3 regions of the Roseibium sp. R5 genome follow, and region 3 is predicted to be linked to each of the others. Evidence: predicted binding sites of a transcription regulator. Region 3 holds the regulator's gene; each other region holds the start of a gene.

Evidence for each region. The regulator PhoB, encoded in region 3, activates phosphate uptake and scavenging genes when phosphate is short. The targets are predictions, from matches to a motif close to TGTCATNNANCTGTCAT.
Region 1: phnC (phosphonate ABC transporter ATP-binding protein) is a predicted target of PhoB. The motif match lies at 1,521-1,537, and genes of this name have one in related genera.
Region 2: AC0J4F_RS06745 (DUF2794 domain-containing protein) is a predicted target of PhoB. The motif match lies at 8,034-8,050, and genes of this name have one in related genera.

The regions. Positions count from the first base shown of each region.
Region 1 is NZ_CM146910.1:4,349,987-4,360,010, reverse strand. Features, by position in the region: gene AC0J4F_RS20250 (DapH/DapD/GlmU-related protein) at 626-1,252, opposite strand; gene phnC (phosphonate ABC transporter ATP-binding protein) at 1,638-2,471, shown strand; gene phnD (phosphonate ABC transporter substrate-binding protein) at 2,527-3,444, shown strand; gene phnE (phosphonate ABC transporter, permease protein PhnE) at 3,516-4,364, shown strand; gene phnE (phosphonate ABC transporter, permease protein PhnE) at 4,380-5,714, shown strand; gene AC0J4F_RS20225 (lytic murein transglycosylase) at 5,928-7,127, shown strand; gene AC0J4F_RS20220 (diguanylate cyclase domain-containing protein) at 7,147-8,664, opposite strand; gene parA (ParA family partition ATPase) at 8,909-9,550, shown strand; gene AC0J4F_RS20210 (alpha-2-macroglobulin family protein) at 9,731-10,024, shown strand, end outside.
Region 2 is NZ_CM146910.1:1,453,155-1,463,178, reverse strand. Features, by position in the region: gene thpR (RNA 2',3'-cyclic phosphodiesterase) at 1-215, opposite strand, end outside; gene AC0J4F_RS06775 (aldo/keto reductase) at 401-1,453, opposite strand; gene AC0J4F_RS06770 (arylesterase) at 1,512-2,117, opposite strand; gene AC0J4F_RS06765 (ABC transporter ATP-binding protein) at 2,265-2,981, shown strand; gene AC0J4F_RS06760 (ABC transporter permease) at 2,978-5,560, shown strand; gene AC0J4F_RS06755 (hypothetical protein) at 5,660-6,478, shown strand; gene AC0J4F_RS06750 (Bax inhibitor-1/YccA family protein) at 6,648-7,412, shown strand; gene AC0J4F_RS06745 (DUF2794 domain-containing protein) at 7,585-7,974, opposite strand; gene AC0J4F_RS06740 (GNAT family N-acetyltransferase) at 8,492-9,010, shown strand; gene ppa (inorganic diphosphatase) at 9,163-9,702, shown strand; gene AC0J4F_RS06730 (metallopeptidase family protein) at 9,740-10,024, opposite strand, start outside.
Region 3 is NZ_CM146910.1:5,170,970-5,180,993, forward strand. Features, by position in the region: gene AC0J4F_RS24165 (acetylornithine transaminase) at 1-902, opposite strand, end outside; gene AC0J4F_RS24170 (GcrA family cell cycle regulator) at 1,328-1,873, shown strand; gene AC0J4F_RS24175 (IS110 family RNA-guided transposase) at 2,120-3,055, shown strand; gene phoB (phosphate regulon transcriptional regulator PhoB) at 3,098-3,793, opposite strand; gene phoU (phosphate signaling complex protein PhoU) at 3,881-4,576, opposite strand; gene pstB (phosphate ABC transporter ATP-binding protein PstB) at 4,609-5,397, opposite strand; gene pstA (phosphate ABC transporter permease PstA) at 5,419-6,768, opposite strand; gene pstC (phosphate ABC transporter permease subunit PstC) at 6,768-8,240, opposite strand; gene AC0J4F_RS24205 (substrate-binding domain-containing protein) at 8,330-9,367, opposite strand; gene AC0J4F_RS24210 (ATP-binding protein) at 9,769-10,024, opposite strand, start outside.

The sequences.
Region 1 (10,024 bases), 820 kb from region 3:
CTCCAGAGTGTGTTGGCTAGAGTTTGGCCAAGGTTCCCCGGAGATCAAGCGTTTCTGTGAGGTGCTGTGCGGAAAAACAGAAAGGGTGTCGGCTTTCACCAACACCCCCCTGTTCAGGTCAAGGTTATCGGACCCGGAAACCTGCCGAAGCGGGATCGATAGTCCGTCTTGATCTCAACTCGACATCAGATCTCCGAAGACATCTGGTGCCTGCCGGCTCCTCATCCCCGAAGAGATTTGAAGCCTGCACCGGCATTGCAGATAACCCGCTGCTCACCGGAGAGCCGGGGCGCTGGCTGCGGAGCGCTCCGCATCAAGCGCAAACTGGGTGCCTCACAGCCGGTCCGCGAGAGCCGCAAGCGGCCCCTTGGGACTGTGCCCAGACAGCGATGACAAAAACCGTATGCTTTGGTTGGCGGTCCGAAACAGGTCTCTGCCGTGCTGTTGATTGAAGTTCACCACAGGAATTTGCTGCTGTCGAATCGCCCCTGTTAACCATTGTGACTTGTGGGGAAAGTCATCTCTTTCGTCTGAAAGTCGCAGAAATGCGGGCCTTGTAGTGAGTTGAGTTCCCTTACGGAAATCAAATGCAAGTTAAGAAATGATTTTCCGGCAAAATAATAGGTCAGCGATACTTCTCTATGAATCCATCGATCGGCAAGTTGCGAAAATCGGGCAAGCGATCCTTCAGCTGATCGTGGCTCCAGTCCCACCAGGAGATCGCCATCAGAGCTTCTTCCTGGGTTTCCGTAAACCGGCGTTTGATTGGTTTCGCCGGAACACCGCCGACAATCGTATAGGGCGGAACGTCTTTCGACACGACCGCGCCTGCGGCAACAATAGCGCCGGTCCCGATTGTAACTCCGGCCAGAACCGTCACATTATGACCGATCCAGACATCGTGCCCGATTGTGACCCAATCGTCCCTGCGCCATTGAAAGAACTCCTGGTCATCATCACCCAGCCCATAGGCGGCCGCCCGGTAGGTGAAGTGATGTTGTGACGCGCGCCAAGTGGCGTGATTGCCGGGATTGAGACGCACCCGCCGGGCAATCGAGCAAAACTTGCCAATCGTTGACCAGACCACATCCCCCTCCTGAACGATGTAGGAGTAATCGTCCATCTGGCTTTCGCGCATTTCGGTCAGCGCGCCGACTTCCGTCCACTTTCCGAGCTCACAGTTTTGAACGACCGCGTCTGGGTGAATATTGGGGGCTTCGGTCATGCCGGGTTTTTGGTGCGGTGCGGACATGTTCGGTTCCATTGGTTTGTGACAGGCGCAGATGGATAGCTTTGGTCACATCATGAAGCGTGACGCTTTGATGACGTATCCATGAACTCTTTCTCTTTTCCTCAGTTTCAGCCGGTTCGAAGCACCCTGACTAATATTTCAGACGGAAACACGCGACTCGGGCTTTGTTCTGCTCTTGCAACCATGATTTGCCGAGCCTTGCAGAACCCTCTGAGGAAGCAGGAAAATAAAGCCTTGTCCGGGTGCTGTGTGTGTCCCGGCAGGCTCTTGTCATTGAAATGTCATCGTTTCTTCAAGGGACTGATAAATAGCTGTCATCGCGTTGTTACGCTCGAATGGCTCTTGTCGCGCAGCAAATACGAACAAACACGGACAGGGCTGCCGCGTGATTCAATTTCAGGACGTCACCAAGACCTTTGGGTCCCGGACTGCGGTGAACAAAGTATCTTTCAACATCGACAAACCGCAGATGGTCGGCATTATCGGCCGCTCCGGTGCAGGCAAATCGACCTTGCTGCGCATGATCAACCGGCTGACGCCGGCGACCTCCGGTCAGATCCTCTTCAATGACCGCGATATTCTGAGCCTTAAAGGCGGCATGATGCGCCGTTGGCAGCGCGACTGCGCCATGGTGTTCCAGCAGTTCAATCTTGTGCCGCGCTTGGATGTGGTGACCAACGTGATGCTCGGCCGTCTGAATGGCCACGGCACACTCAAGAGCCTCTTTAATATCTTCGACCAAGACGATGTGAAAACTGCACTTGCCGCGCTGGACCGGCTTGGCATTGCTCAGGAAGCACCCAAACGGGCTGAAGAGCTTTCCGGCGGTCAGCAGCAGCGGGTGGCGATTGCACGAGCGCTCATGCAGGATCCGCATATGATCCTGGCCGACGAGCCGATCGCCTCTCTTGATCCGATGAATGCCAAGATCGTCATGGACGCTCTTCGGGAAATCCACGAACGCGACAACAAGATCGTCATCTGCAATCTGCACACGCTCGACACCGCACGCACGTACTGCGACCGCGTGATCGGCATGCGCGACGGCTTCATCGTCTTTGACGGGGCGCCAGACGCCCTGACCACAGATGTGGCGCGCGAGATTTATGGCGCCGATGAAAGCTTCAACGAAGCGGCAACATCAACCGCCATCGATGCCGGTAAATCCGGCTCTCAAGAATCCGCCGGTGTGATGACCCCGGCGGCAGCAGCGGGCTGACCGTCTGCTCCCAAATCATCGTCATCAATTGTGAACCCTCGGGGGAGTGTCCCAAATGAAACTGGTTTCCAAAGTTGCTGCGCTGGCTGCAGTCAGCATGATCGCTCTGAACGCAACCGCTGCCGTTGCTGAAGAAATCTCCGAATTCCGCATCGGCATCCTCGGCGGCGAAAACGCTTCCGATCGTCTGCGCGCTTACACCTGCCTTGAAGAAAAGACCGCTGACCTGCTCGGTGTTCCGGTCAAGCTTTTCGCACCGGCCGACTACAACGGCGTGATCGAAGGCCTGCTCGGCGGCAACCTCGACATGGCTTGGCTTGGCGCGTCCGGCTACGCAAAAGTGTACCTGACCGATCCGGAAGCGGTTGACCCGGTTCTGGTCAAGGTCAACGTTGATGGTGGCTACGGCTACTACTCCATCGGTTTTGCCCGCAACGATGCTGAAATCAACTCGCTCGCCGACATGAAGGGCAAGGTTTTCGGCTTTGGTGACCCAAACTCCACATCCGGTTACCTGATCCCGTCCATCGCCATCCCGCAGGAAGGCTACTCCATGGAGCCGGGCGACTACTTCGGCGACGTCAAGTTCACCGGTGGCCACGAGCAGACCATTGTAGCCGTGTCCAACGGCGACATCGACGCCGGTGTAACCTGGGCCGACGGTCTTGGTGAGTGGGAAGATGGCTACAATTCGGGCGCTCTGCGTAAGGCATCCGATGCTGGCCTGGTCGACATGACCGAATTGCGTGAAATCTGGCGTTCGCCGGTGATCCCGGAAGGCCCGATCGTTCTCTCCAAGAAGCTTCCGGAAGACGTCAAAATCAAAATGACCGCTCTGATGGCGTCCCTGAACTCTCTGGACCCTGAGTGCGCATACGGCGTTGCTGCCGGTGAGACCAAAGGTTTCATGCCGATCACTCACGAAGCTTACGTCAACATCGTTGAAGCTCGTAAGGCAAAGAGCAAGAACTAAGCGTTCTTGAATAGCGCGCGGGCCGGTTTCCGGCCCGCGTTTTTTTGCGTGACGTTTAAAGGACATTGAAGATGGCCGTCGCTGCAATGGAAGAGGAAATCCTCTCCTTACGCAAACGCCGTCAGCTCTATTCGCTGATCGGACTTTTGTTGGTCGTTGCCGTTATGGTTTCGGGATACTCGAAATCCAACGACATGAACTCCGGCGGTTTTCTGCAGGGCCTGAGCAAGTTTTTCGATTATCCAGGCGAGATCGTTGTCGAAGCCTGGGAAGCCGGGCCAGCGTTTTTCGGTCTGATCATCCAATATCTCCCAGCCATGCTGGAAACCTTGAACATCGCGGCCGTTGCGACGCTTCTGGGGGCTGCCATGGCCGTCGTCCTAGCCATGGCCTCCACGCGCAACGTTGACAGCTGGGGCCCGTTGATCCCGGTCGTCCGCCGCATGATGGACATCATGCGCGCCTTTCCGGAACTGATCATCGCGTTGTTCCTGATCTTTGTTCTCGGCTCCAGCCCGGTTCCAGCCATGATCGCCGTCGCGTTTCACACCGCCGGTGCGCTGGGTAAACTGTTTTCCGAAGTCAACGAGAACATCGACCGCAAGCCGATTGAAGGCTTGTCTGCCTGCGGGGCCAACTGGCTGCAGCGCATCCGGTACGCAGTGATGCCGCAAGTGGCGCCGAACTACCTGAGCTACTTCCTGCTGCGTCTTGAGATCAATGTGCGGGCTTCTGCGATTCTTGGCTTCGTCGGGGCCGGCGGGATCGGCCAGGAGCTGCGGCGCACCATCGGATGGGGGCAGGGCGCAGGCGATGAAACCGCCGCGATCTTCGTGCTCCTCTTCGTCACAATCATGATTATCGACCAGGCTTCGTCTTATCTGCGCGGCAAACTGGTTGGCGCCGGCAGAGCGCACTAAGAGGGATCAGCGAAAATGTCCACCGATACCCTCGAACAGGTTGTCACGCCGCAAGATGTCTGGTCGAAAGTGCGCCGCCGAGCATGGCTGACGATCCTCGTGCCGCTCGGAATTCTTGCCTATCTCACCTACACATGGTTCGCCTTTGGCGTGCCGGATCTTCTTGCGAAGGCTCAGCCGGAGCGGGCCGTTATTCTGGCCACAGATTCAGTTGCCTACAAAGTTCATGTCACCAAGTTGCTGCGCCGTGACATTCTCGAGGTCGCAATCGAAGGTGAGCGCCGCGCAACCTACGACGAAGCCGATCTGCCGGACTGGGTTGAAGTCGACGGCAAGGATGCGTTTGTCGACCTTGGTGAAGGGTATCTTGTCGAGATTATCGGCAACCGGATGTCGTTCACGGTCCCGGGCTACGGAACCATCATCGGCCAGGCTACCAACGATGGTGTCGATATCGAATTGCCGGAAGGTGAAGTTCCGGAGTGGCTTTTGACCAATCCGAAGAAACTCGACGCCCGTCCGACCCTTGACCGCCGGGTCCAGGTAACCAGGACAAAGATCGAGGTGCACAACTACTTCGGTGGTTGGGAAAACTTCTGGTTCCCGTTCGACTCGGAGTTTTACGGCAAGTCGTTCAGCCAGCTTTATGCGCTTGCCTTGAGCGCGGATCGGCTAAACCCGGACTACTCAAATCTCTGGTATATGGTTCACGACTTCCTGGAGAACCCGGACTGGCAGCATGGTGAGATTTTTGTAGCGCTGTTTGAAACAATCATGATGGCGGTGCTTGGAACAATCACTGCTGCCTTGTTCGGTCTTCCGCTGGCGTTCCTCGCCGCTCGTAACTTCACGCCCTCAATGTTCCTGAGGTTCGGGGTCCGCCGTCTCTTCGACTTCCTGCGCGGCATCGACATGCTGATCTGGTCACTGATCTTCATCCGTGCCTTCGGTCTTGGACCGTTGACCGGTGCGCTGGCGATCGCCTTTACCGATACGGGAACGCTCGGCAAACTCTTTTCCGAAGCCTTGGAAAACATTGACAACAAACAGGTTGAAGGCGTGCGGGCAACCGGCGCAAATCAGATCCAGCGGTACCGGTTCGGCGTAATCCCGCAGATCCTGCCGGTTTTTGTTTCCCAGGTGCTCTACTTCCTGGAATCGAATACCCGTTCGGCGACGGTTATCGGCGCGCTTGGGGCCGGCGGTATTGGCTTGATGCTGGTGGAAACCATGAAAACCTCCCGCGACTGGGAGAACACCAGCTACATCATCATTCTGACCATTGTTGTCGTGATCTTGATGGATCAGACCTCCAGCTGGCTGCGCCGTAAACTGATCGAAGGCAAATAATGGTTCTCCGCAGTCCCGGCCTTGAGCCGGGACCTACAGGGCAGAAAACAAGATCCCGGCTCCAAGCCGGGATTTTTGGTTTATCGGCCTCGAAAGGGCGCCTGTTAGTCTGATTTCCTTTGATAACGGCCAAGTTCATTTTCCTGCCGCATTTCGGTCGCGGTCCCGTGGCAGCGTTTCCGCAAGGTGATTCAAAAGCTGGCGGGACTGGGTATGCGGCGAAGATCTTCAGGTGTTTTCTCTTCGGTCATGATGTTGGCGGTTTTGGGAGCGGCCACCCTTGCAACGCCTGCCTTGGCCATTGAAAGCTGCGTTGCATCGCTGAAACAGCAGGCGATTTCGGCAGGCGTCAGGCCGGAAGTTGCCCAGAAGATGTTGTCCGGCGCGAAATACGACGAGAAAGTCATCCGCTTTTCAACGGCTCAGCCGGAGTTCAAGACCGAGATCTGGGACTACATGGCGTTCCTCGTTGATCCACAGCGGATCCAGGATGGCAAGGCAAACCTGAAAAAGCATGCCCGGACGCTGGACGCGGTCGAAAAACGTTACGGTGTCGACAAGCATATTGTCCTGGCGGTCTGGGGCATTGAGAGCGACTACGGCAATTTTCGCGGGGATTTTTATACGCCCCACGCTCTTGCCAATCTGGCGTGTGCCGGCAAACGCCGGCAAAAGTATTTCCGCGGCGAGCTGATGAAAACACTTCAAATTGCCTCGCGCGGTGATGTCCCGATGGAAGATTTCAAAGGGTCTTGGGCCGGAGCTTTCGGACAGACCCAATTCATGCCGACAACGTTTGCCAGTCTTGCGGTCGATTTTGACGGAGACGGGCGGAAGGACCTGGTGAACTCTGTCCCGGATGCTCTGGCATCCACGGCGAACTTCCTGAAAAATGCCGGATGGCGCAACAGCCGTTTGTGGGGTTTTGAGGTGAAGGTGCCTAAGGGCTATTCCGGCCCGTCTGGCCGCAAGAACTATGCCTCCATGAGTACCTGGACCAAGCGCGGTCTTAGAAACCTCGACGGCAGCACCTTCAAAAGCAAGGCCGACACGGCGTTGATCCGCCCGGCAGGTGCGAATGGCCCAGCTTTTCTCGTGACGCGCAATTTCAAGGCGCTCAGATCTTACAACGCGTCGACGTCTTATGGTCTCGCAATCGCGGTGCTGTCTGAGCTTGTTTCCGGCGGCGATCCGATCATGACGCCGTGGCCGACAGACAATCCCGGTCTTTCCAGAGCGCAGCGTTTGGAGCTGCAAAAGCTTTTGAACAGGAACGGCTTCAATGTTGGTGAGCCCGACGGCAAGGTTGGCCCGATGACGCGGAAGGGCATCCGGGCTGCGGAAGCGAAATACGGCATGCCCGTCACCGGCCGTCCCTCCTGGAATGTCTATTACGCACTCGGTGGGCGGTAAAAAAGAAATCAGGCGGACCTTATGAGCCGGTTTTTGCGGGAAACGGTTCCATGAACGCCTGATTTCGGCCAGAGCGTTTGGCGGCATACATCGCCTCGTCCGCTGCCTGAAGGAGGCTGCGTTCCAGATTTGGCCGGATCCTGGTAACGGAAATCCCGATACTCGCACCGACCGCCCCTTGATCGCCGGGCAAATCTATCGGCTGGTTGATCCGGTTAAGGATATCCTGCGCGAGCTCTGCCAGCTCGCCTTGATCCGTTCTTACTGTTGAGGCCACCAGAAACTCGTCGCCGCCCATGCGCACCAGGAGTTCTTGGTCAAGAAGCAACGTTCTCAATCGCTCACTGATGACCTTGATGACTTCATCGCCTGTTGCGTGACCAAACCGGTCATTGATGGATTTGAAGCCGTCAAGGTCGATAAGAAGGGCCGCAATTTCTTTAGCGCTGTTATCGGACTGTTCTGCCCGGCCGAAATACTGGGTCATCATGCGCCTGTTGCCGATGCCGGTTAGCGCATCGTGCAGGGCGTTGTGTTCAATGCGCCGGTTCAGCATCTGCAGCGTCTCATTGGCCTGGACCAATTCTGTATTCAGCCGGACGCTTTGATCGCGAAGCTCGCGTTCGTATTCCGCGCTGCGGCGGGCGAGCTGGTACTCCAATTGGCTGCGCAGTTCATAGCTTTGCCGGTGCGCTTCAACCTTGAACTGGGTCGCCTGCATCTCGGCATAGACTTTGAGATGTGCGAGCGCCTGCTGATACGTGCCCATAGCTTCGTGGGTTTGGGAGAGGTGCAGGTGAAAGTTCCGGATCCACAGGTGATAATCGAACGCGGTTGCTTCTGTAAGGCCCTGTTCGAAAACTTTCAGCGCGTCCGCCGTTCGTTTCTCTTTCAAATAGCTTGAACCGATTGCAAAATGCAGCTGGCAAGTGACCCGCGGATCGTCGCTGAAAACAGCCGCTGTCAAACCTTTTTCAGCTTCCGCACGGGCCTCTTCATAGTCTCCGCTGGCAACAAGCGCGCCGGCATAAACTTCCTCGGCATAGGGCAGCATGATCGCGTTCCGCCGCGACCGGTTCTGTTCGACACTTTGCCGGCCTGCATCGAGCGCAGCATCAATGTTTCCGGCAAGGCAATTGACGCGGCAAAGATTGTGCAACACGCGCCCAGGCTCGAAATAAAGACCGGCATCCTCTGCGATCTGCAAGGCGTCGCGAAGATGGGTCAGGGCCTCGTCATAGTTTTCCGAGTATTGGCGCAAGGTTGCCAGGATGGTCAGCACCTCAATACCGGCACCGCTCTCCGCATGCGGGCCAAGCGTTTCAAAGCCGTCCTTCAGGAATTCGTCTGCGAGCTTGTGATCACCGAGGCTGTAGGCGCAAACGGCCTTGACCACGAGAAGTTCTGCCCAACCTTCCGGATCGGACTGTTTTGACATGGACTGGAAGGCTGCATCCGCCAGCTCACCGGCGGTTTTGAAGTTGCCGCGCCAACGTTCCAGCCAGGAAAGATTGAAGGCCAGCGGCCGTCCATCCAAGGCCGGCACTGTCCGAGAATCGATGGCTCTGTTTAACAAAGCCCGGCAAAGTGCTGGGTTCCTCCAGCGCAGCGCCCATGTCCTGGCTTGCAAGCTTTTCAGGTTGAATCTCCGAATAGTTTCACAGCCTATGGATATAAATATCACTGGTACAAATGATATATGGGTTAACGAAACACGGTTTTCTACGTGTTGCAATGCGAAAGAGTGCGGCGCAATATGGCGGCGAAGCATGGAGGTGTTGATGTCCGGACGAATTCTTACAGTTGCACAACAAAAAGGCGGGTCCGGTAAGACAACCCTTGCAGCACATCTTGCTGTTGCACTGGCAGCCAAATCTGGGGAGCCGGTCGCCATTCTCGATGTGGATCCGCAAGGCTCGTTGGGCACGTGGTATGAGGCCCGCGAAGAAACGCTTGGGGAGGATGAGACCGGTCTGGAATTCCGGACTGCCTCCGGATGGGGTGCCCGCCGGGAAGCCCGGTCTCTGGCGCGCTCGCACGGCTATGTCATCATCGATACGCCGCCGAAAACGGATACGGATGCCAAGCCCGCAATTGATGCTGCCGACTTCGTGATCGTTCCGATCCAGCCGACCCCTGTTGACCTTTGGGCAACATCCCAGACCATCGATCTGGCGGCCCGGGAAGATACGCCAGCGCTCCTGGTCATGAACCGGGTGCCGCCGCGGGCCTCGTTGACGGGCGAAATGGCCGATGCCATTGCCGCATCCGGCTATGACACTTTGGGCGCACGCCTTGGCAACCGGACCGTTTTTGCGTCTGCTATGGGCCGGGGCGCATCCGTGACTGAAAACGCACCGTCCAGCAAAGCTGCTCAGGAGGTCAATCTATTGATCGAAGAGCTGGTCTCCCGCGTCGGCTGAACCTGCCTCCAGGTTTGTATTTCAGAAAAATTGCCTTGTCCTCGTCATCTTCCGGTGCCTTCATAACCAAAGTTATTCGGCCCGGGAGGACAGGCCATGTGGCGTTCTTTGTATTATTCTTATCAAAATCAATCAGATAGGTCTGTTTTCAGATTCTCTTTGTTAGTCGTCGGAGCACTCTTGACCGGCGGAATGGCACTCGGTGGGTTCACTGAAACAGCCGACGCCCAAGACAGACGGATCGTCACCATTGAGGACGCGGATTTCTTCGGCGGTGATTATCAGACGGTCAAGGATGTGGACCTTGATGGCTGCAAGTCGGCGTGTCTGAGCGACAACCAGTGCCAAGCCTTCACCTACAACACCAGTGCCGGGTGGTGTTTTCTAAAGTCCTCCGCCGGGCAGATGCAGAGTTTTGCCGGTGCGGTTGCCGGCCGCGTGGTGGAGGTCCAGAGATCGACCTTTGCGACCACT
Region 2 (10,024 bases), 1.5 Mb from region 3:
CCATCAAGTCTGATCTCAATGGGATCGCGGCGGATCCGGTCGAGTGCATCAACCACTTCATCCGCCGTGCGATCATCGATATCGCCAATGAAGCGCAGAGTGATGTGATAGTTTTCCGGATCGATCCAGCGGGCGCCCCGAAGGCCTCCCCGGAGCATGGACAACATGAGGGCCGTCTCAGACGGAATCTCAAGGCCTGTAAAAAGCCGCGGCATAGGTGTTCCCTCCGCCAAACGCTGATATCCCCATCAGGAATCAACTTGATGAAATTGGCAAGACAAAAAACCAACACTTTGAAGACAATGCAGTTTTTGTGTGGAGAGAGATTTCGAACCGGGCAATTCCTTGCCCGGCTCGAGGGGGAGACTGTAGTTTGATTCTTTTGAAAACGTGACGTCAGTTACGGCGCGGTGTTGCCGAATTCCTGATGAATTGCGTCGATCTTCTCAAGGACGTCGCTGCTTAACGTTACATCGGCGGCAGCAATGTCATTCTCCAGCTGATCCATGCGCGTTGCCCCAAGAATGACGGACGTCATGAAGTCACGGGACTTGGCAAAGGCAATCGCCATTTGTGCCGGATCGAGACCGGCTTCATCTGCCAGATTGAAATAAGCGTCATAGGCTTCGATCGACCGCGGGTGCTCATAGCGTTGCAGGCGGTCAAACAGCACTTTGCGGGAGCCGGCCGGCATTGCACCATTCCTGTACTTGCCCGTCAGATAGCCTTGCGCGAGCGCGGAGTATCCAAGCAAACCAACGTTTTCGCGTTGCGCGATCTCTGCCAATCCGGTTTCGAAAGTGCGGTTGACCAGATTATAGGTGTTCTGGATCGAGGCGACCCGCGGCAAACCAAGGTGCTCGGAGGCCGCAACATAGCGCATGGTGCCCCAGGAGCTCTCATTGGAGATCCCGATGTGGCGGACCTTGCCGCTTTTCACCAGGTCCGCCATCACTTCCAGCGTGCTTTCGATGCTGTTCTCGTCTTCATGCAACTCCGGCGGAGCCCAGCGCGCCGGATTGGCGCCGAAGTTGCTCATGTTCCGATCCGGCCAGTGGATCTGGTAAAGGTCGATGTAGTCGGTCTGAAGGTTTTTCAGGCTCCGATCGACCGCAAATTCGATTTCCGCACGTGTCAGGCTGGCGCCTTTGCCGTGCTCGCGGAACCAATCCATGCCGGTCCGGCCGACAACCTTGGTCGCCAAAACGACCTTGTCCCGGTTTCCGGTTTTTCGAAACCATGTGCCGATGATGCGTTCCGTCCGCCCCTGCGTTTCCTTCTTTGGCGGGATTGCATAGAGCTCGGCGGTGTCGAAAAAATTGATCCCCTTTTCCAGGGCATAATCCATTTGAGCATGACCTTCGGCTTCCGTGTTTTGTTCGCCATAGGTCATTGTGCCAAGGCACAATGCGCTGACCTTTATATCCGTGCGGCCAAGCGTGCGCAGTTCCATGAGGGATATCCTTGTTTACAGGTAATTTGTGTTCGGCAGGATCAGAGATGCCTGAATGCTACTTTTTGGAGGCTTGTACCAGCAACTCTTCGACTGTCGGCAGAATGTTTTCAACAATAACGCCAACGCCTTCCGCATTCGGGTGAATGCCATCGGCGAGATTGAGATCCGGGTTCAGCGCAACACCTTCCAGAAAGAAGGGATAGAGCAATGCGCCATGCGCCTCGGCGATGTCTTTGTAGATCGGGTCGAAGGAGGCAGCATAGTCCTCGCCAAGATTGCGTGGGGCGAGCATACCCGCAACAAGCACCGCAATATCCTTGTCGGTCAGGCGTTTCACGATTTGTGTGAGGTTGTTGCGTGTCAGGTCCGGCTGAATGCCGCGCAAGGCATCATTGGCTCCGAGCTCAACGATGACAGCGTCAGCGTCAGTTCCTACCGACCAGTCGAGCCGTGACAGTCCACCGGAGGAGGTGTCACCGGAAACACCGGCATTGACGACCTCCACAGAATGCCCGCGTGCATCCAGCGCTTTTTGCAGCTGTTCCGGAAAGCCTTCCCCGGCCTGCAGCTGATAACCGGCGGACAAACTGTCTCCCAGCACAACGAGCTTTATATCAGCGGCATTTGCAGTGCTGGTTCCCAACCACAACAGAGGCAGCATGAAAAACAGAAAGAAACGATACACTCTAATACACTTTCCTGACTGGAAGACTTGGCACAACAGGCCCATATGGTCGCAAAGTGACCACTTGTCGAGGGCATGTGATGGCCAGAACGGCCAACATATGACCGTTATAAAGGCCCAAAGATGACGACGACACCAGCCATTGCCCTGAAAAATGTCCACTTGACCCTTGGAGAAGGGGCCGGACAGGTTCACATCCTGAAGGGTATTGATCTGGAGATCGGTAAGAGCACATCCGTTGGCCTGGTCGGACCATCCGGCTCGGGTAAATCGACCCTCCTCATGGTGATGGCCGGACTGGAACGCGCCGATGAGGGATCCGTTGTCGTTGCCGGATCAGAACTCGGCGGACTTTCAGAAGACCAGCTAGCGCTGTTTAGAGGCCGCAATGTCGGCATCATCTTTCAGTCGTTTCACCTTGTCCCGAATATGACGGCGCTGGAAAACGTCGCAGTGCCGCTTGAACTTGCAGGCGATGCGGACGCCTTCAAAAAAGCCCAGGCGGAGCTTGAGGCCGTTGGTCTTGGAAAACGCATGCACCACTATCCGGCACAGATGTCCGGCGGAGAGCAACAACGGGTCGCCGTTGCGCGCGCGCTCGTCGTGGAGCCGGAAATCCTGATCGCAGATGAGCCGACAGGGAACCTGGACGAAAGCACCGGCGCACAGATCGTCGACCTGATGTTCTTAGCGCAGCGCGACCGCAAAACCACGCTGGTTCTTGTTACGCACGATCCGGCCCTTGCCGAAAAATGTGACCGGGTCATCCGCGTCCGCTCGGGCGAAATAGAAGAAACCACCCAAAATCTGGCCGCAACACAAGAACAGGTGTCCGCATGAGCGGATTTGTGTCCGGCGAGCTTGGCCGCAACAACCAGACCTTCCGCCTCGCCCTCCGGTTTGCCCTGCGCGAACTGCGCGGTGGCTTGAAGGGCTTTTACATTTTCATTGCCTGTATCGCGCTTGGGGTTGCCGCGATTTCCGGTGTGACCTCGGTTTCCAGAGCCTTGACCGAAGGGATCTCCCAGGAAGGCCAAGCCATTTTGGGCGGCGATCTGTCCTTCCGTCTGGTTCATCGTCAAGTGAATGAGGACGAGCGGAGCTACATCGACAGTCTCGGTGCAGTTTCGGAAGTCGCGACATTGCGCGCAATGGCCCGGCGCGCAGACACGGCAGACCAGGCGCTTGTAGAGCTTAAGGCGGTCGATGATGTTTATCCGCTCTATGGCGCACTCGAGCTGCAATCAGGGCAAAGCCTTGTGGACGCACTGGAACAGCGTAACGGTCGCTGGGGAGCTGTGACCGAACTAGCCCTGCTGGCCCGTCTTGATGTTGAAGTTGGTGACACACTTGAGCTTGGCCGCACGAGTGTTGAAATCACAGACGTCATTGAAACTGAGCCCGATAAACTCGCAGGCGGGATGGAGTTCGGCCCCCGGCTGATGATCTCCACCGAGGCCATCGGCGCAACTGGTCTCGTTCAGCCGGGCAGTTTGGTCCGCTGGCATTACCGGGTGCGTATGGATCCCGCGCCGAGCATCGGCGAGCTCAAACAGATCGAGGAAGAAGCGGAACAAACCGAAGCTGATGCCGGTTGGCGGGTGCGCTCCAGAGCCAACGCATCTCCCGGCCTTCAGCGCAGCATCGACCGGTTTGCACAATTTCTGACGCTTGTTGGTCTCACAGCTCTTGTTGTGGGCGGCGTTGGCGTTGCCAATGCGGTCCGGGCCTTCCTGGAAACGAAGCGGGAAGTCATTGCAAGCTTCAAGTGCCTGGGCGCAACTGGCGGTTTCGTCTTCCAGATTTATCTGGTTCAGATGCTGGCGCTTGCCCTGATCGGGATTGGCATCGGGCTGGTCATAGGAGCAATGATCCCGTTTGCCGCTGGTGCTGCGCTTTCCAATGTTCTTCCGGTCAAACTTGCGGTCGGCATCTATCCAAGCGAACTGGGCCTGGGCCTCGTCTATGGTCTTTTGACCGCGCTGGCTTTCGCGCTTTGGCCGCTTGGCCGGGCTCATGACGTTCCACCCACCGCCCTGTTCCGAGATATTGTTGCGGCGGGCTCCAAATGGCCCCGCAAACGCTATTTGTTCGCCACGGCTCTCACCGTGGTCGTCCTTGCGTCCATCGCCATACTGCTGGCCTATGACAAGCGGATCGCCACGATCTATATCGCAGCGTCCGCCGGGGCTTTTGTGCTTTTGGTGGTTGTGGCGCGGATCATCATGTGGCTCGCCAAACGCCTGCCTCCGGTCCGCTCCACCGAGCTGCGGCTGGCAATCGCCAACATTCACCGCCCTGGTGCCCTGACGCCGTCCGTCGTTCTGTCTCTCGGTCTCGGTCTCTCTCTGCTTGTCGCACTGACCCTGATCGACGGAAACCTTCGCCGGGAGCTCACCGCGACCATCGCAGGTGAAGCGCCAAGCTTCTTCTTTGTCGACATTCAAAGCCAGGAGCGGGACGCGTTTGAAACCCTTTTACACGAAGAAGCGCCGAACGCGGACCTTCAAAGTGTGCCGATGTTGCGTGGCCGGATTGTTAGCCTCAACGGCATCAGCAGCGATGATTTCGTGCCCGCCCAAGAAGGGTCCGACTGGGTTCTGCGCGGCGACCGCGGCATCACTTATGAAGCTACGCTCCCGCCGAACTCGGAACTGGCGACCGGTGAATGGTGGCCGCAGGACTATTCCGGGCCTCCACTGGTCTCCTTTGACGCGGAGGCTGCAACAGACCTCGGCCTCAAGATTGGCGACACCGTTTCTGTGAACGTTCTTGGCCGCGAAATCTCCGCAGAGATTGCGAATACGCGGGACGTGGAATGGCAGTCGCTTGGCATCAACTTTGTCATGGTGTTCTCGCCAAACACATTTGCCGGGGCGCCGCATGCGCATCTGATGACCCTTGGCTGGGATGATAACGTCCAGACAGACACCGAGTTGGCCTTGTTGAAGACCGTCTCCAGCAGCTTTCCGACCGTCACCAGCGTCCGCGTGAAAGATGCGATCTCCCAGGTGAACAACATCGTGGCTCAGCTCGCATGGGCGATCCGCGGCGCCTCCTCCATCACGCTGATTGCCAGCATTCTTGTCTTGGCAGGCGCACTCGCCGCCGGGCATCGGAGCCGGATCTATGACGCCGTCATCTTGAAGACCATTGGCGCCACACGAACGCGGCTGATTCTGGCCTATGGCCTCGAATATGCGATCCTTGGCCTTGTCACAGCCGTGTTTGCCGTTTTGGCGGGAGGCATTGCAGCCTGGTATGTCATCACTGCGATCATGGGTGGAACCTTTACGCTGCTGCCGGTCACGGCGTTCAGTGCTGCCCTAATCGCGCTTGTCCTGACTGTCGGGTTCGGCCTGATCGGAACCTGGCGCGTTCTTGGCGAAAAACCTGCACCGGTTCTTAGAAACCTCTGATACGGCCAAAGACGGTGTTAACCGTCAGAAAAATTTCATCAAACTGACCGCAAATGTGCGCCGGTTCATGACCGGTGCGCCTTGCGTCATGCGATTATCTTGGATATCGGAAGAGAGATTTATCTCTTAAAGGGGCACTCCGAAATGCCGGGCTATCGTTTGAAATCCATGTTTAAGACCACCCTAGCGGCTTCGATCACAGCTTTGACCATGCTGTCTGCCGTGCCGGCCGCTCAAGCTGAAAGCCCGTTTCACACAGGCGTTTGGCAGCTGAATGATCCTGCTGGCAAGCGCGGCCTCGTTGTCAGCGACTGGCTGGTTTGGGAAGACGGCCTGCCTAAGCGCTGGCTTTACCGCCGCGCGGGAACCAATGACGCCAACCAGTTTGATTTCTTCACCCGCTCAATCGGCGACAGCGGTTTCACGCCGGTCGGCATCCGCGTTTATCGGACCGGTGAGCATGAGATGAAATACACCATCTCCGAAAAGGGCAAAGATCCGATCGAGGTTTCCGCAAACCGCTTGTCGATCCCGAACTATAAGAATTCTTGCCTCTCGGTTGAAAACAAGGGCAGCCGGCTGACCGGCGGCACCTGGACCGGCACACCGCAATCTGCCGGTAAAAAGCTCCGCCTCACCAAATCCAAGCTGACCATTGATGGAAACGCGCGCAATGTGACCGTCGAAGATGTTCGCGTGGGCCGTGTCGGGATCATGGAGGACGGCAAACCCTTGGCGTTTTTCACGGATGCTGGCGGCGATTATGGCGTTCTTCAGTGGTTCAAGCCGGGCGTAACGCCGGAAGTCATGCGCGACACCACAAAAGAAGTTATGGATTTCAAGGCAGAAGAAATCTTCCGCTGGCCACAAGGCACTTGCGATCGGCAGATCGAAAGCCGTCTTAAAGCCATGAAATAAGAACTCTTCTTAATCATAAGGGCCGGAAATACGGGCCGTAGCAGAAAGATTGCGATTTTTTCAGGAAAGTCATCTTGTGCTAGGGTCCGTATTCTCCCATATGTTGAGGGAGCTGTGCTGCAGGACTCCCTGCGCGCACAAGTTTTGAACGAAGGGGAATCTTAAGACCATGTCGACCTTTGACCGCCAATCTCAAGGCGCTTACTCGGTTGCCGGCGCTCGTGCCGAGGCCGGCATCGATCAGGGCCTGCGCGCCTACATGCTGGGCGTATACAACTACATGACGTTCGGCCTCGCGCTGACCGGTTTCTTTGCCATCGGTACCTACATGATGTCCGTCGTAACCAACGACGCTGGCTCGATCGTAGGTTTGACACCGCTCGGCAACGCCATCTTCGCCTCACCGCTCAAATGGGTGGTTATGCTGGCGCCGCTCGGCATGGTGCTTTGGCTCTCGTTCCGGATCCAGTCCATGAGCGCGTCAACCGCTCGGACGATGTTCCTCGTCTACTCCGCCCTGATGGGTGTATCCCTGTCCTCGATCTTCATGGTCTATACCGGCGGATCGATCGCGCGCGTGTTCTTCATTACAGCTGCGTCCTTCGGTGCGCTGAGCGTCTTCGGCTACACCACGAAGAAGGACTTGTCCGCTTGGGGTTCGTTCCTGTTCATGGGCCTGATCGGTATCGTGATCGCCTCCCTGGTGAACATCTTCCTCGGATCTTCCGCGCTTCAGTTCGCGATTTCCGTGATTGGTGTCCTCGTGTTCGCTGGCTTGACTGCCTACGACACACAGCAGATCAAGGAAATGTACTACGAGGGCGACTCCGGTGAAGTTGCCACCAAGAAGTCCGTGATGGGCGCTCTGCGTCTCTACCTCGACTTCATCAACATGTTCCTGATGCTGCTGCAGCTGTTCGGCAACCGCGAATAATCCGCAAGTCATCATAAATGTAGAAAGCCCGGCCATTGCGCCGGGCTTTTTGTTGTCTTCCGACAAAAGATGTCGCTTCCAAATCTCAGATGGTCAGGACGTGAAAAACTGCTCAGCGGCGACCTCGAGTTCAGTGAAGACCGCTCCGGGTTTCGATCCGTGCGCCCCTGTGTCAGGCGTCGACGACCCGAAGATGCTTTTTCTTTTCCAGAACCCTCAGAACCTGCGCCAAATCGTGGCCACGTTTCAGGATCATGCCACCAGTCGCGACGACCGAATATACACCCTGCCGCCGCGCAAGTTTAGGATCCTTTTCTATACGATAGAGAGGCATTTCAGAGGCGCGGCGGAAGATTGAGAAAACAGCCCTGTCATTCAGAATATCAATTGCATAGTCCCGCCACTCACCATCGGCGACCATGCGGCCATAGAGCCTGAGGATGACATCGAGTTCCCGGCGGTTGAAGGACACCACTGGTAAGGAGGGAGGAGCTTTATGCCCAGGTCCGTTGAGGCTCAAGCTCCGGCTGTGCTGAGATGCGCTATCATCGGCTTCGCTCATTCCGCCTCCCTCTTGAACCGCCTTGCACCTTGCGCTGCCGTCAGCATTTGCTTGGCGCATGTCATCCGGATGTCATGATGGTCGTGGTTCGCCGCGAATTGCAAGTGCAGGCCGGTAGAAAGCTGAGAAACTGTTGCTTTCATTCATCAATCGTGACCGAAAAACATCAAAAACTGACGCATGGGCAACTTTTCAAGAAAGAATACCAAAATTTTCATGTTTTCGCCGCATTCCAGCCCTTGGCCAGCCAAAAAGCACACCCATATTAGCATCATACCTTGATGGGAACGGTCTACGGGCACCGCGGTATGCAATAGCCCCCCAGCCCCCCGTGGTGAATGTAGAGCGACCAGATTTTTTGAGTCAAACATCAGGGCAACTGAAGGGCCGGCAACACGCCGGCCCTTTTCATTACCGGACACCTTTGGCGGCAAGGCTCAAGAATTCCGGCAGTTTTCCCGAACCGAAAACGTTTCAAGCTTCCCCTGCGGACGCCTTGTAGTATTCTTTTCCCAAGATGACTCTTGACCTGATTGATCTTCGTGCGGCGAGACCGGCAGACTGCGAAGCGCTCGCCAGCATCCATAGCGAAGCCTGGCTCGGCGCTTATCGCGGCGTGTTACATGGCCTTGACCTTCAGCGAATGGTCTCAAGGCGGGGTGAAAACTGGTGGCGCGGAGCTCTGGCGCGCGGCGTCAACATCAAGATCCTATCCGTTGCTGATGTTCCGGCCGGATATGCCACCTTTGGCCCGTGCCGGCTAACGAATACCAGCATGGATGGCGAGATATACGAACTTTATCTCAAACCGGAGTATCAGGGCCTGGGATTCGGCCGCAGGCTTTTTGAAGACATCCGGGCATCATTCCTCGAGCAACATGGCTCAGGGCTTGCCGTCCAGGTGCTCAGCGACAACACGCCTGCCCGGGAGTTCTATCGTGCGGTGGGAGGCCAAATCGCCGGGAAATCATGGCACCGGATCGGCGGTAGACGACTCGAATTGCTCATCTACATCTGGCCGAGGCGAACGCTCTGACAACTTCACCGTAATACTTTCCAAGTTGAGGATCTGGTACGCCCGCGCCACTTCCGGGCCATTAATCAATTAGGTGCAATGCAAAACTAAAGACTTGAACTTCTGCCTTCGGATTGCGATAGACGGCGCAACGATCCAACAGGAGTTCACAGATGCGTATTGACGCCGTGCCGATTGGCAAAAACCCGCCGGAAGACATCAACGTAATTGTTGAGGTCCCCGTTGGCGGTGAACCGATCAAGTATGAGATGGATAAAGAAGCAGGCGCGATGTATGTCGACCGCTTCCTCTACACGCCCATGCGCTATCCGGGGAACTACGGCTTCGTCCCGCACACACTTTGCGGCGATGGCGATCCGATCGACGTGGTTGTCGTCAACCAGCGCCCTGTTGTACCTGGCGCCATCATGACCTGCCGTCCGATTGGCGTTCTCCTGATGGAAGACGAGTCCGGCCAGGATGAGAAGATCATTGCAGTTCCGAGCCACAAGATCACCAAGCGCTACGATAATGTTTCGGACATTACCGACCTGCCGCAAATCACGATCGATCAGGTCAAGCACTTTTTCGAGCACTACAAGGATCTGGAACCCGGCAAATGGGTGAAAGTGACGGGTGTTGAAGGCGCAGAAGCTGCAAAACGCATGATTGTGGAATCAATCGAGCGCGCCAAGACGGAAGCTGCCGAATAAACGCAGCTTGACTATCCTTGAGGCTGCCGCCGCTGCATCACCTGTCGGCAGCGGCCTCGAGACGCTCCATGTCCTGATCGCTCAAACCGAAATGGTGACCGATCTCATGGATAAGCACATGGGCGACCACATCTCCGAGCGTTTCGTCCATTGCAGCCCAATAATCCAGAATGGGCCGACGGAAGAGCCAAATACGATTTGGCATTTGCCCGGTATGGGACAGCTCTTCGCCCTCGTCCAAGCCGACACCTTCAAACAATCCAAGCAGATCGTGCGGATCTTCGATCGACAGTGCATCGAGAACATCATCAGGTGCGTATTC
Region 3 (10,024 bases):
TGAACCTCTTCCAGAAAACCATCAGCAAGGATGACGTCCAAAACCGCATTACCAACAGCCATAGCGAGCGGATTGCCACCGAAGGTCGTGCCGTGGGTTCCAGGTGCCAGCGCGGACGCAACTTCTTCGGTCGCAAGGCAAGCGCCCATCGGGAACCCGCTGCCTATGCCCTTGGCGACGGCCATCAGATCCGGATCAACGCCAGTCCACTGATGCGCGAACATTTTTCCGGTCCGGCCGACACCCGTCTGGATTTCGTCAAAGATCAGCAGGGCTCCGGTTTCATCACAAAGCTTGCGCAGAGCGCGCAGGAATTCGTAGTCGACTTCCCGAATGCCGCCCTCGCCTTGGATGGGTTCGATCGCGATCGCTGCGGTTTGCGGACCGACCATGGCTTTCAAGGCCTCCAAGTCCCCGCTGGGCACCTGATCGAAGCCCGGGGCCTTAGGTCCGAAACCTTCGAGGTATTTTGCCTGGCCACCTGCTGCAATCGTGCCGAGTGTCCGACCATGGAAAGCACCTTCGAAGGTCACGATCTGATACCGGTCCGGCTCATTGCGGTCATAGTGATAACGCCGGGCACACTTGATCGCCGCTTCCATTGCTTCGGCGCCGGAATTCACGAACAAAACCTTGTCTGCAAATGTTGCATCGGTGAGGCGCTGCGCAAGCCGCGCGCCATCCGGCATCTGATGCAAATTGGAAATATGCCACAGCTTGGCCGCCTGATCCTGAAGGGCCTGGACCAGATGCGGATGAGCATGTCCGAGCGAATTTACCGCGATCCCGGACCCGCAATCGAGAAATCGTCGGCCGTCACTCGTAACAAGCCAGACACCTTCCCCGTGATCGAATGACAGGTTCGATCTTGCGTAGTTTCCAAAAAGCGCGGACGCGGACATACCTCTTTAGTCTCCTTTGGCCGCCGGAAGCGCCACTGGTATCGGACCGTCGGAACTCCGGGGCATCGCCTTAAATTACAGGCCAAAAACGCAATGTGCCGCCAAAGCGGCGGCACGTTGCAAGATCCTTATACACTGCCGAGGTCCCCGCCTGTCAATGGAAATGGCCATTGCCGGGGTTCGGGCTGTTTTATGTAAAAGTCTCAAGGACCTCGCATCTGTTGGGGAAAAGTCCGTTCATCCCCAACTCACTGCAGCCTGACGGTTGCTTCACAAATTAACGTTATTGTAACCTTTGACTAATCAGACACGACATCTCGTGCGGCGTATCAAATAGAGGCACAAGATATGCCATAATGGACTTGCGTTCGCGTGTCCAATAACGGGATTTTGGCCAGTCACTGGCCTTGGCAAGGGGTGCGGCAATGAGTTGGACGAACGAACGGGTTGAGCTTTTGAAGAAGCTCTGGGGCGATGGTTTGAGCGCAAGCCAGATTGCGGGTGAGCTTGGCGGTGTCACCCGGAACGCAGTGATTGGCAAGGTACACCGGCTTGGTCTTTCCGGCCGCGCAAAGTCTTCTTCCTCAAGCGCAAAACCGCGCCGTCCCCGCACAACGGCCAATCCGGCGTCTCAATCGGCACCGAAACGTCCGCAAACACAGCCGCAGACCCAAGGTACCGCAGCGCTGAAGATGGAGCCGACGCCAGCCCCGGTCGCAGAGGTTCAACCCGTTGCAGAACCGATCGCTGATGTTGTTCCAATGTCCAAGCGGGCGACTATCCTGACGCTAACTGAGCGCACCTGTAAGTGGCCGATCGGCGATCCGGCGACAGAAGACTTCTACTTCTGTGGTCAAGTATCCGAAGCCGGCGTGCCCTACTGCCCCTACCACTGCAAGATTGCTTACCAGCCGGTCGCAGACCGCCGCCGGAGCGCCAACAACAAGACCAGTGTTGCCCAGGCTTCCTGATCTCGAAATACCCAAGAAAAAGCCCGCCGATTTGGCGGGCTTATACATTATGAGGCCGGAGCATGGTTTGATGCTCCGGCCTCTTTGTCATTGAGGTATGGCCTTACCTTTATGACGGTGTGTGAAGTGGTTGAGCCCTTGCGGGCATGAACCTTGCGTTCGCAAAAAAGCAGAACCCTTCACACACTTGAGGCTTCGTCGAACCGTTGAGAGAGCTTCGCGCTCGCGTATAAGGGAGACCAAGCCATGCCTTATGCTAGCCGTTTTGTCGGCATCGACATATCAAAATCCACGTTTGACGTTTGCGTTCTGCCCGATGAGCAGCGTGCGAGTTTCACCAACACGGAGGAAGGGATCGATGCATTCCTGACCTTTCTCATGCGGTTCAACTCGATAGAACGGCTGATCCTGGAGCCGACCGGCGGCTATGAGCGTGCCGTTGAGGCTGCCCTTCTGGCGGTTGGCCGGCCAGTTGCCAAGGTGAACGCCAAGCAAGTCCGGCAATTTGCCCGGGCCTGTGGCCAGCTCTCCAAGACCGACAAGATTGATGCCTTCATTCTGGCCGACTATGGCCAACGCCTGGAGACACGCCTCCTCACTCCCAGCTCCGCGGCCCAGACCCTGCTCAAGGAGCTGGTTCAAAGATACCGGCAACTGAGCCATATGATCGTTCAAGAAAAGAACCGCAGGGAAAAGCAGACCGGCAGGACGATAGCCTGGATCGAAGAAAGTCTGCGCTTTTTGACCAATCAGCGCCAGGCTGTTATCGACGACATGGAGCTTTGCATCAGGTCGGACCCGGCACTTGCCCAAAGGGCCAATGTTCTCATGTCCCTCAAAGGCATCGGTCTAAGAACAGCTTGCTTCCTGCTGGCCGACTTGCCGGAGCTGGGGAGCTTGTCCAAAGGACAGGTCGCCAAGCTCGTCGGCGTGGCCCCGCTCAACAAGGATAGCGGCCTCATGCGGGGCAAACGCATGATCTCCGGTGGACGGCGGCAAATCCGAGATGCTCTCTACGTCGCAGCTCTGCCAGCCATCCGCTTTGATCCGGTCATGAAGGCCTTCTACAAACGCCTCAAAACAAATGGAAAACCGTCAAAGGTCGCCCTCGTCGCCGTCATGCGAAAAATGATCATCATTCTCAATGCAAGGCTAAAAGAAACGATGATGGTCTCCGCTTGACTACCAACACCGTTGCTTTTTTGTTTGTCTTGAAAGTCTCGATCAGGCTGCCGTGAACTGGTCGTTGAAGGCATACCCAGCCCCGCGCACCGTGCGGATCGGATCCTTCGCCTTGCCCTTGTTCAGCGCTTTGCGCAGGCGGCCTACGTGAACATCGACCGTGCGTTCATCCACATAGACATCGTGCCCCCAAACACCGTCCAGCAGCTGTTCGCGGGAAAAGACCCGGCCTGGTGCGGTCATCAGGAATTCCAGAAGGCGAAACTCTGTTGGCCCCAAATGGATTTCCTTGGTGCTGCGCCGGACGCGGTGTGTTTCCCGGTCAAGTTCGATATCGCCAGAGCGCAGCATCGTGGACACCACCTCCGGGCTTGCCCGCCGCAAGATCGCGCGGACACGCGCCATCAGTTCGGGCACTGAGAACGGTTTGACCACGTAGTCGTCCGCTCCGGTCGACAGGCCTCTGATGCGCTCAGCTTCCTCGCCGCGCGCCGTCAGCATGATGACCGGCAAGCGCTCGGTGTCTTCGCGTGCCCGCAGGCGCCGGCACAGTTCTATGCCGGACAGTCCGGGCAACATCCAGTCCAGCAACAAAAGGTCCGGCTGGGTTTCCCGGAGGCGGATTTCCGCCTCGTCGCCGCGGACACAGGTCTCGACGGCGTATCCTTCCGCTTCCAGATTATACCGCAACAGAAGGCTCAACGGTTCTTCGTCTTCGACGATGAGGACCTTCGGCATGAATTCTCACTCCAATTCCCTCAGCCGGCACCAAAGCGCCGGCTTACAGTTCCTGCTTCACAGCCCGCTCAGGCTGGCTCTGGCAACTCACATAGCGCCGGTTTCATCAACCTTGGTGCGGTCTTCCGGAAGCCGTTCGCCCGTCACCATGAAGAAGACGTTTTCGGCAATGTTGGTGGCATGATCGCCGATCCGCTCGATGTTCTTCGCACAGAAGAGGAGATGGACGCAGGAGGTGATCACCCGAGGGTCTTCCATCATGTACGTCAGAAGTTCGCGAAACAGAGAGGTGTAGATCGCATCGACTTCGGCATCAGCTTCCTGCACGTGGCGCGCTGCCTCTGCATTGCGTCCGGTGTAGGCATCCAGAACCTTTTTCAGCTGCCCGAGGGCCAGCTCGGTCATGTGCTCGACGCCGATTGCCAGCTTCTTGCTCTGAATGTCGTTGTCGATTGCGATTGCCCGCTTGGCAACGTTCTTTGCAAGATCGCCAACACGCTCCAGATCGTTCGCGATCCGGCTGGCAGCCGTGATTTCACGCAGATCCTGCCCCATCGGCTGACGGCGCACGATCATTGCGATCAGGCCTTCCTCAACGTCCTGATGCAGCGCATCAAGACGGCGATCCTGATCAATCACGCGGCGCGCCAAATCGGTGTCGCCGGACACGAGGGCGGAAACGGCTTCTGCAAATGCTTTTTCTGCGAGACCGCCCATTTCAGCGATCCGGCCGGCCATGACGTTCAATTCGTCATCATAAGCCGTGACTGTATGTTCAGACATCCTGTGTCCCTTCGAAAAAATGTGCAATCCGGTTAACCGAAGCGGCCGGTAATGTAGTCCTGCGTACGCTTGTCCACCGGGTTGGTGAAGATATCCTGTGTCGGACCTTCTTCAACCAGAATTCCCAAGTGGAAGAATGCAGTGCGCTGAGACACGCGAGCGGCCTGCTGCATGGAGTGCGTTACGATCACAATCGTGTAATTCTCGCGCAGCTCGTCGATCAGTTCCTCAACCTTGGCAGTCGCGATCGGATCGAGAGCGGAACACGGCTCATCCATCAGGATCACTTCCGGGCTAACGGCAATCGCGCGAGCAATACACAGGCGCTGCTGCTGACCACCGGACATGCCGGTTCCAGGTTCGTCGAGACGATCCTTGGCTTCTTCCCAAAGACCCGCTTTTTGCAGGCTGGAGGCCACGATGTCATCAAGCTCAGCCCGGTTCCGGGCCAGACCGTGAATGCGCGGGCCGTAGGCTACGTTATCGTAAATCGATTTCGGGAACGGGTTCGGCTTCTGGAATACCATTCCGACCTTGGCGCGCAGCTGCACCGGATCGACCTTCGGATCGTAGATGTCTTCGCCGTCGATCTGGATGGAGCCTTCGACCCGGCAGATATCGATCGTGTCGTTCATGCGGTTGATGGTCCGCAAGAATGTCGACTTGCCACACCCGGACGGGCCAATGAAGGCCGTGACCGAACGCGGCTGGATTTCAATATCCACGTCCTTGATCGCGTGCGTGTCGCCGTAATAGACCTGCACTTTATTGGCTGAAATCTTGCTGTCGGTCATATCTGTCGCCTGTTCAATTTTCGGCATGTCATTCATGGGTACGCCTCCTTACCAGCGACGCTCGAACCTGCGGCGCAGGATAATCGCGAGGATGTTCATAGACAGAAGGAAGATCAGGAGGACGATGATACCGCCCCAGGCTTTCTCGTAGAACGCGAAGTCGGAACGGGCCGCCCAGGTGTAGATCTGTGCCGGCATCGCGGAGTTCGGGTCCATAAATCCGGAAACGAAACCGTCCGGATATCCGCGGGCCACAAAGCCGACCATCCCGATGAGAAGCAGCGGTGCTGTTTCCCCAAGAGCCTGAGCCAGACCGATGATCGTTCCGGTCAAGATGCCCGGCATCGCCAGCGGCAAAACATGATGGAACACGGCCTGCATTTTTGAGGCTCCAACGCCCAGGGCTGCATCGCGGATGCTTGGCGGCACGGCCTTCAGCGAGGCGCGTGTGGAGATGATGATCGTGGGCAGCGTCATCAGTGTCAGAACAAGACCGCCAACGATCGGCGCCGATTGCGGCAAGTGCATGAACTGGATGAACACCGCAAGACCAAGAATACCGAACACGATGGACGGAACGGCCGCAAGGTTTGAAATGTTCACCTCGATCAAGTCAGTTAACTTGTTCTGCGGTGCGAACTCTTCAAGATAGATGGATGCGGCTACTCCAATCGGCAGGGACAGGAACAACACCACCAGCATCATGAAGAACGATCCGACCACAGAGGCTCCGATGCCGGCACCGCCCGGATTGTCCACTCCAGAGTCTGCCCCGGTGATGAACGGCCAGTTGAAGACCGTCTGGATAATCCCGCTCTCGACCAGCACATCGACCAGATCAAGATCGGATTTCTGGAGGAACCGGCTGTCCGTGATATTGTCCCGGGTCAGGCGGCCATTCATGTAACCGTCAACACGGGAGGAAGCCGCCAGTTCGAAGGCAACCGGCTGACCAAGCTGGTCCGGGTTTGCCCGGTAGAACTCGCGAATGGTGCTTCCTGGCTTGCCGACAATCCGCTCAATCGCGGCAATATCGAACGGCACCTGAATGTTCTTTTGCTCAAACTGCGCGCTCATCGCTTCAGTGAACACAGCCTCGTAAGCCCGTGTCTTGAAGAGCTGGCTTTCAGCATCGTCGAACTGTTCCTGGGTGACCGTAAACTCAACGGTCAGAACCGTCCGCGTAAAGGCTGGAATGCCTTCGCTAATGATTGAGTAGGCCAGGACAACCAAGAAAAACAGACCGGCTCCGATAGCGGCAATGCCGTAAGCCTGAAAGCGTTTCTCGGACGCATTGCGTTTCTTCGTCAGCTCGTCCGTCGCATACAGTGATCGCGGCTGTGCCGACGTTTTTTCAGGCGCTTTTGCACCTTCTGGAGAAAGAGTTGCGTCGGTCATCAGTCATACTGCTCCCGGTATTTGCGCACGATGTAGAGCGCGACAATGTTCAAACCGAGCGTCACTACAAAGAGCGTCATGCCCAGCGCAAAGGCGACCAGCGCCACCGGAGATGCAAAGTCTGCATCGCCCGTCAGTTGGCTGACGATCTTCGCTGTCACTGTTGTCATTGCGTCGAAGGGGTTCAAGCTGAGGCGCGCTGCGGCACCCGCACCGAGTACCACGATCATCGTTTCACCGATGGCCCGGGAGGCTGCCAGCAGGATCGCACCAACGATACCCGGAAGGGCGGCCGGCAGAATAACCTGCTTGACGGTTTCGGACTTGGTCGCACCCAAGCCATAAGAGCCGTCACGCATGGCTTGCGGAACCGCGTTGATGATATCGTCAGAGAGCGAACTCACAAACGGGATCAGCATGATGCCCATCACGAGGCCGGCGGTCATCACTGCCGTACCGGACTGCATAATCCCGGCCCCGTCCGGCCCAAAGACCGAGACAAGAAGCGGGCCGACTGTCAGCAGCGCAAAGAGACCGTAAACGATCGTCGGAATGCCGGCGAGGATCTCAAGAAGCGGCTTGGCGACGGCGCGCACCTTCGGTCCGGCGTACTCTGAGAGGTATACCGCAGCAAACAGCCCGATCGGGACAGCCACGGCTAGGGCGACGAACGAGATGTAGAACGTGCCCCACAAGAGCGGGATGATCCCGAGTTGTGAATTGCCGCCGCGGCCGGAGAAGGTTGGTGACCACGTCAGGCCGAAGAAGAAGTCGAATGCAGGGTAGAGCCGGAAGAACTCAACCGTGTTGAACACCAGCGAAAAGACGATCCCGGCAGTCGTCAGGATCGCGATCGATGCGGCTGATATCAAAAGCGCCTTGATGCCCCGCTCAACCGTGTTCCTGGCTCGGAAGTCTGCCCGGGATTCATAAAGTCCCCATGCCGCCCCGGCCAAAGCCGCAAGGATGACGACAATCGACATCATGAAATTGCCAGTGGCGTTCAGGACCCGGTACTCTTGGGCTGCCCGGAGGATTGGCTGCGTGATCTGAGACGTGACGACCTGCCCCGCCTCTTTCAGCCGTGCCGTGACATCGTTGAAGTCGGCACGGGCATTGCGCGCGAAGTCTTCCGAAATCAGCCCTTGAGCAACGGCGTTGTCCAAACCGCGCGCAGCACGGCGGACTTCGGCAAGCACAAGCCCACGCGACGACCCTTCCGCGATCTCGCTGTCCGGGATCAAACCTGAAACACTGTTGTTAACGATCAAAGGCTGCGCCAGCAGCCATAGGACCAGAATGAGGAAGGCAGGAACCACCACCTTCATTGCGACGTTTGAGCCGTAATACGAAGGAAGCGAATGTAGCTTTATTTGCTCGCCTCCTGCGCTCGCTAAAGCTCGACCACGTCCGAGTACGTAGCCCACCACCGCAATGGCGAGTACGATCAAGATGAGCCAGACCACAGGCATCTGCTTCCCCGGATTTTATATGAAATTTCCAAAAAGGAGAAAGGGGCGGCGGAATATGCCGCCCCTCATATTCGAACCTGAAGGCTCGATTACTTCATGGTTTCTTCAGCTTCGATGGAAGCCTGAGTAGCAGCCAGCTCCGGATCGGAAACCAGGCCGTACTGAGCCAGCGGGCCTTGCGGGCCAGCGATTTCGTCAGCTGTGAAGAACTGAGCGTACTCTTTCAGACCCGGGATAACGCCGATGTGTGCTTTCTTGACGTAGAAGAACAGCGGGCGGGAAACCGGATACTCACCAGTGGAGATGGTCTCAGTGGAAGGTGCGATGTCAGACATGGTCGCAACTTTCAGCTTGTCGGTGTTGTTCTCGTAGAACGCCAGACCGAAAACGCCAACGCCGTTCGGGTTGGAATCGATGCGAGCCAGGGTCTCGGTGTAGTCGCCGTCGATGTCCACGGACTTGCCGTCTGTACGAACTGCAAGACATGCGTCTTCAGCGTCGTCTTCGGACATGCCGCCATCCATCATCGCCTTCATGGCGCCGGACTCTTCACAACCAACGAGGAGAACTTTCTCTTCGAAGACTTCACGAGTGCCGTGCTTGGTGCCCGGGATGAAAGCAGCGATTTCAACGTCCGGCAGGGAAGCGTCTACTTCGGACCACTTTGTGTACGGATTGTCGACGATAGCGCCATCAACCAGAACCTTCGGAGCCAGGGCGTTATGCCACTGAACCGGTGTGAAAGCGGTGAAAGCCGGGCCGTCTTTTTGGGACGCGAAAACGATCCCGTCATAACCGATGCGAACTTCCATGATGTCGGTTACGCCATTCTCTGCGCAAGCCTTGATCTCTTTTTCGCGAATTGCGCGGGAAGCGTTTGCAACGTCGATGGTGTTTTCGCCAACACCTTCACAGAAGCGCTTCAGGCCAGCAGAAGAACCGCCGGACTCAACAACCGGTGTCGGGAAGTCGGTGTTTTCACCGAAAACTTCAGCGACGATAGAAGCGTAAGGAAGAACGGTTGAAGAACCGGCAACCTGAACCTGGTCGCGAGCCTGAGCGGCGCCAACGAATGCAGTGGAAGCAACAGCAAGAGCAGTTGCGCTAACGAGGGTCGTAAATTTCACTTGACCACTCCCTTTGAATGTCAAGGTTTGCAAATCCACGCTGGACGCGATTTCGTCCAAGCGCTGCCCGGAACCTAGGCCCGATGGATGAGAGTTCTATGACAGATTTTTTTCAGTTTTATGACATTGTAAGTATCTGTATTCATTGATTAATTCTACAATTCTACATTTCTTTGTGTCATCCAGCGCTTCCGATTAACACATAATCCATGGCGTGACTGACACGCAGTGGAGAAGCTCTCAGGTCTCCTCACCTCGAACCCGCTTCTTTAGGTAGTAGAACACGTTCCAGCACGGTTCGCGTGATTAGCCAGCGAACTCGCCCCATAAGTCATTCTGACAATGAAGACTTTCGATCCAGCAACCGGATAAGTCGCGGTTGCTCGGCCTGGAAACAGACATTAGCCGGAAATGATCACCTTGAACGTGGCGCCCTTACCCGGTGCACTCTCCACATCGAGCCGGGCGCGATGACGGGTCAGGATGTGCTTGACGATCGCAAGACCTAGTCCGGTGCCTTTCATGGCCCGGCTGGAATCAACATCAACACGGTAGAACCGTTCTGTAAGGCGCGGCAGGTGTTCCGGAGCAATCCCTTCTCCGTAGTCACGCACGGCAAGTTCCCACGCGATCTCGCCCTCGCCCATCTGTTTAGAG